Regions from separate parts of the Flavobacterium pygoscelis genome, predicted to be linked through region 2. Evidence: riboswitches for the same ligand, from Rfam matches in the RefSeq annotation. Region 2 holds a riboswitch; the other holds the start of a gene.
The links. Region 2 has a riboswitch for S-adenosylmethionine ahead of MW871_RS13395 (homocysteine S-methyltransferase family protein). Riboswitches for the same ligand answer to the same signal wherever they lie in the genome.
Positions count from the first base shown of each region.

Region 1: linked by a shared signal. The riboswitch ahead of MW871_RS12095 (Na+/H+ antiporter NhaC family protein) and the one ahead of MW871_RS13395 (homocysteine S-methyltransferase family protein) in region 2 are both predicted to bind S-adenosylmethionine.

Region 1 is NZ_JALNUB010000007.1:80,847-84,059, reverse strand. It holds gene fabG (3-oxoacyl-[acyl-carrier-protein] reductase) at 1-383, opposite strand, end outside; gene MW871_RS12095 (Na+/H+ antiporter NhaC family protein) at 570-1,892, opposite strand; SAM-I-IV-variant riboswitch at 1,950-2,047, opposite strand; gene MW871_RS12090 (hypothetical protein) at 2,164-2,586, opposite strand; gene sucD (succinate--CoA ligase subunit alpha) at 2,800-3,213, opposite strand, start outside.
Region 2 is NZ_JALNUB010000008.1:148,487-151,699, forward strand. It holds gene MW871_RS13385 (precorrin-2 dehydrogenase/sirohydrochlorin ferrochelatase family protein) at 1-377, shown strand, start outside; gene MW871_RS13390 (NAD(P)/FAD-dependent oxidoreductase) at 478-1,530, shown strand; SAM riboswitch class I at 1,623-1,728, shown strand; gene MW871_RS13395 (homocysteine S-methyltransferase family protein) at 1,973-2,974, shown strand.

The DNA.
Region 1 (3,213 bases), on a different contig from region 2:
TTCTGAATTGCTTTTGTCATGTTGAAAACTGATTTCAAGTTTACATCCATTACTTGGTCAAAATCTTGTTCAGACATACGCATTAACAAATTATCTTTGGTAATTCCGGCGTTGTTAATCAAAATATCTACTGTTCCAAACTCAGCATTAACCGCATCAACAAGCGTTTGCGCTTCATTAAAATCAGCTGCGTTAGATTGATACCCTTTCGCTTTAATTCCAAGTGCATTCAATTCATTTTCTAATGCCATAGCTGATTCTACAGATGAACTGTAAGTAAAAGCAATATTTGCTCCGTGTTTTGCAAAAACTTCTGCAATTCCTTTACCTATTCCACGACTTGCGCCTGTAATTATAGCTACTTTTCCTTCTAGTAATTTCATATTCAAAACTTATTTTAATTTTTATTTGAAGCTATTCCTGCTATCCGCTACAATCTTTTATTTTTTTAAACAAAAAAATAAAAGGATTTCCACTTCTATCAGGGCTATCTTATATCTGTCAAATATAGAATATTTACTTTTTTAAAAAAAATACAAAACCATATACATTAATAAAAATACTAGCTTTTAAATTTTAATAATTCGATTCACCCATTTATCCCAAAAATTAGCATAAATAGCGATTAATGTAAAAACAAATAAGAACAAATGATACCAAGCATTACTAATCAAATCTAAAAAGTTCAGCTTTCCATCTGCAAAGCTTAATATCAAAAGTACTTGAGCTCCATAAGGTAATATTCCTTGAATAACACAAGAAAAAATATCAAGTATAGTCGCGGTTTTCTTTGCACTCAAATTGTATTCATCATTAATTTCTTTTGCAATACTTCCTGTAATCACAATAGAAACGGTGTTATTAGCGATTGCTAAATTGGTTAATCCAACTAAAACACCAATTCCTGTCTGCGCCGATTTCTTACTCTTTATTCGCTTTTTAACTTGATATAAAACGTAATCAATTCCGCCCGCTTTATCAACCATCGCAGCTAAACCACCTGAAAGCATAGAAAGTAAGAATATTTCTGTCATACTGGTAAAACCTTCATATATTTTTTGGGTAAAAACCATAAGCGTAAAATTACCACCAAAATAACCTATAATTCCCGCTAACAATGTTCCTATAATTAACGTAGAAAACACATTAATTCCAGAAACTGCTAATACAATAACGAGTATATAGGGTATGATAGCAATCCAATTAAAATCAGTTTTAGGTATGGCAACGGAAACAATTTCTGAGTTTAAACCCAAATAGAAAAATACTGCAATTGTAATTATAGCAGCTGGAAAAGCAATAAATAAATTAATTTTAAACTTGTCTTTGAGTTTACAACCTAAAGATTGTGTTGCCGCAATAGTGGTGTCCGAAATCATAGAGAGATTGTCTCCTAACATAGAACCACCCAATAATGCACCCGAAATCAAAGGTAATGAAGCACCACTTTTATCCGCTAAACTCACTGCTATAGGACCAATTGCAACAATTGCCCCAACAGAAGTACCAGTCGCAGTAGATAAAAATGCGGCAATCAAAAAAATACCTAAAGGAAAATAAGCAACATCAATATTGTTTATTCCCAAATTTACAACAGCATCTACTCCACCAGTAGCTTTACTCACTACAGCAAAAGCACCCGCAAGTAAATATATAAGACACATCGTCATTATTTTACTTTCACCACAACCAGCAATCAGCGTATTCACTTTATCTTCTGTAGAAGATTTAAAAAGTAGGAAAGCCGCAACTATTCCAATTAAAACAGCAATTGGAGACGGGAAAGCATAAAAATCATCTAGCCAAATACCAACTCCTAAAAAAGTAGCAATAAAAATAAATAAAGGAATTAATGCGAATGGATTACCATTATTTTTACCTTGTTTAGTCATAATCATTTTTTAAATTAAAGGGTTATGACGAAAAACAAAAAAGCAAAACAGGAATAAAAAAACAACATTTTTTCCAAAGGATTTGGCTTATCGTTTTAGCACCTTGCTCGTTGTTGCAGGTTGCTATCTCTATTAAGAGATTCGTGATAACGGGGGCAAAAATAGTACTTATTTTTTTATATAAACAAATAAAAATACTATTTATGAATTTAAAACAAAAAAAAGACCTTACCAAAGTAAAGTCTTTCAATTGTATTAGTATAGAAATAACTTAAAAAGCTACATTCCATTTTGGCAATCTTCCATTTTCATCTAAGAAATTTTGTAAAACTTGTGCTTCTACAAATGTTGGAATTACTTTAGAATCATTATTAAAAGTCTCATACCAAACTACTTCAAGTGTGCTAATATCTTCTTTCTTCATTTGTGCTGGCCAAGAATATTTTCTTCCTGTTTTAGCGAATTGGTGTCCTTCGACTATTTTGTCATTCAAACCACCATTTTTAATTTTCAAAGTTCCGTCATTTTGAACAGTTCCAGTAGAACCAACCATAATTAACTCTTTTACTTCACCAACTGCATAAACTAAAAACACACCAGATCCTTCAGATGCATTGCAAACTTCTGCTAAACTATCTTCTGCTGTAAATGAAAACTGATTGGTAACTTTGAATTTTTCTAACTCCTTGTACATATATTATATTTTTATTTGAAATGGTCTTCCTAGATAAAACTCACAAAAATCTGAAAAGTTATCTAGACCATTCGTTTACATTTTTTATTTATCAAAAATAAATCTATTAAACACTATTTTTAATAAAGTGCAAAGGTATTCTTTAATTCCATTCAATAATAAAAAAGCCCCACAAAATGTGAGGCTTTTAATTTTTTTTATAAATATAAAAGATTATCCTAAAACTTCTTTTACTTTTTTACCAATTTCAGCTGGAGAATCTACTACGTGAATACCACATTCTCTCATAATTTGTTTTTTAGCTTCAGCCGTATCATCAGATCCACCAACAATTGCACCTGCATGTCCCATTGTACGTCCTGCTGGAGCAGTTACTCCTGCGATGAAACCTACAACTGGTTTACGGTTTCCATCAGCTTTAATCCAATGAGCAGCATCCGCTTCTAATTGTCCACCGATTTCACCAATCATTACGATACATTCTGTTTCTGGGTCATTCATCAATAACTCTACTGCTTCTTTTGTTGTAGTTCCAATGATTGGATCTCCACCAATTCCGATAGCAGTTGTGATTCCTAAACCTTGTTTTACTACTTGGTCAGCCGCTTCGTAAGTTAAAGTTCCTGA
Region 2 (3,213 bases):
TGAAGAAATTCAAAAAAAAAATGCTTAAAAAAAGACATTTGGTTATTGCCTGTACTGATGATTTAGAGATAAATAAAAAAATTTACGACTTGTCTCGAAAAAGATTTTTGATTTGTAATATAGCTGATACGCCTGATTTATGCGATTATTATTTGGGTGGTATTGTTACAAAAGGGAATGTGAAAATTGCTATATCAACTAACGGAAAATCCCCAACTACGGCCAAAAGACTACGTGAGTTTTTTGAAGAAGTACTTCCAGATGATATTAATAAAATGGTATTGAACTTAAATGAATATCGGAAAACTTTGAAAGGAAACTTTGAAGAAAAAGTCGAAAAAATGAATAAGATTACCGAAACGTTAAAAAATATATAAAAAGTTCTTTTAAATTTAAAGGAATGATAAAAATCATAAAAAGGAGAAACAAATATTCGTTTCTTTGTAAACTCATAAAATGACTATAAATAGTAACATAATGATTAAAACTGATATTCTTATAATAGGAGCTGGTCCAACAGGTTTATTTGCTGTTTTTGAAGCCGGTTTGTTAAAATTAAAATGCCATATATTAGATGCTTTACCACAAGCAGGAGGGCAACTTTCAGAGTTGTACCCTAAAAAACCAATATACGATATCCCAGGATTTCCAGAAGTTTTAGCGGGAGATTTAGTTGATAATTTAATGGAACAAATCAAGCAATTTGAACCAGGATTTACGCTAGGAGAACGAGCAGAAACAATAGATAAGCAAGAGGACGGAACTTTTATAGTTACCTCTAATAAAGGAACACAATTTCATGCTCCTGTTATTGCAATTGCAGGCGGATTAGGAAGTTTTGAGCCAAGAAAACCTCTTATTGATGGAATTGATTTTTATGAAGACAAAGGAATCAAGTATTTTATCAAAAATCCAGAAAAATTCAGAGACAAGAAAGTTGTAATTGCTGGTGGTGGAGATTCTGCATTAGACTGGAGTATTTTCTTATCTAATATAGCTTCAGAGGTAACTTTAGTGCACAGAAGAAATGAATTTAGAGGAGCATTAGATTCTGTTGATAAAGTACAGGAGTTAAAAACAGCAGGAAAAATTAGATTAATTACTCCAGCTGAGGTTATTGGTATCAATGGCGCAGAGCGCATAGAATCAATTGTGCTCGAAGAAAATGGTGCGACAAGAACCATCGAAACAGATTATTTTATTCCTCTTTTTGGTCTTACGCCCAAATTAGGTCCTATTGGAGATTGGGGATTAGAAATAGAAAAAAATGCGATTAAAGTAAATAATGCGTTAGATTATCAAACCAATATTCCTGGTATTTTTGCCATTGGTGACGTAAATACCTATCCAGGAAAACTCAAATTAATCCTTTGTGGTTTTCATGAAGCTACTTTAATGTGTCAAGCTGCTTACCAAATCATTAATCCAGGTAAGAAATATGTGCTAAAATACACTACCGTTAGCGGTGTTGACGGATTTGATGGTACTCGTAAGGAAGCGCCAAAAGCTGTGGTAAAAGCAATAGTTTAACAATTTACCAAAAAATAGTTAAAAAATATAGCGTTATTACTTGCAAGTAGTAACGCTATGTCTTTACTTTGCAGTGTTCCTATATTTATTGAAAGTTATCACGAAAGGCGGAGGGAAAGACCCAATGAAACCTTAGCAACCCTTTATTTTATAAAGAAGGTGCTACATTCTACCACAAAATATGTGGATAGATAACACACGAATACACACTTAGTATTTCCCCAACCTTTTCTTGACAACATTTTAATATCCTTTTTGAGCGGATTATTGGTGCTTTTTTTGCCAATATTCTTCCTGCTGTACGCTATATCTTTTATTCTGAACCCCAGAATAAAAGGATACCGCTTCCATCAGGGCTAAAAAGCCATTATAGTGAACTTTTGTAAATATTAATCAAAAGTAAAAATCTCCTAAAAAAAGATTTTCAAGAACTGAAACTATTATGTCAAACATTCAAACGGCAATAAAAGAGAGAATTCTTATTTTAGATGGAGCCATGGGAACCATGTTGCAACGTTATAATTTCTCCGAAGAAGATTTTCGTGGAGTGCGTTTCAAAGATTTTCCACATTCACTAAAAGGAAATAATGATTTACTGTCGCTAACCCAACCCAAAGCGATTAGAGAAGTTCATGCTAAATACTTTGAAGCAGGAGCCGATATTATTGAAACCAATACCTTCTCGAGTACCACAATCGGAATGGCCGATTACCATCTCGAAGATTTGGTTTACGAAATGAATTTTCAATCTGCAAAAATTGCTCGAGAAGTAGCTGACGAATTCACGGCAAAAAATCCAGAAAAACCGCGTTTTGTAGCCGGTTCTATAGGGCCAACCAACAGAACAGCAAGCATGTCACCAGATGTAAATGATCCTGGATATAGAGCCGTAACTTTTGATGATTTGCGCGTGGCATACAAACAACAAGTAGAAGCTTTGATGGATGGCGGTTGCGATTTATTATTAGTCGAAACTATTTTTGATACTTTAAATGCTAAAGCGGCGCTTTTCGCTATCGAAGAAGTGAAAGACGAACGCAATATTGATATTCCTATCATGGTTTCTGGAACCATTACCGATGCTTCCGGAAGAACACTTTCTGGGCAAACGGTCGAAGCTTTCTTAGTTTCAGTTTCACACATTCCATTGTTAAGTGTAGGTTTTAATTGTGCCCTTGGTGCCGATTTGTTAAAGCCTTATTTAAAAACCCTTTCACACAATACTTCATTTAATGTTTCGGCACATCCTAATGCAGGATTGCCAAATGCTTTTGGAGAATACGATGAAACGCCAGAGGAAATGCAAGCGCAAATCAAAACCTATTTAGACGATAATTTAGTAAACATCATAGGTGGTTGTTGCGGAACAACCCCAGCCCACATCAAGTTAATCGCAGATATTGCAAAGAATTATAAGCCAAGAGTTTCGACGGCGGTGATGTAAAATGTCATTGCCAGAAACGAAGCAATCACATAATGAAGATTTCTCTTTTGTTTAAAACTCAAAAAGTATTGAGCTGATCCTGCAAGGTTTTTTAAACCTTGTAGGTATAAAACAGAGCTTATCCTACAAATTTTTTTAAAGCTTGTAGTTAAAATAGAGCTGATCCTGCAAGATTTTTTAAACCTCGTAGGTATAAAACATAAGTAGACTTAATAAACCAATACCTACAAGGTTATATA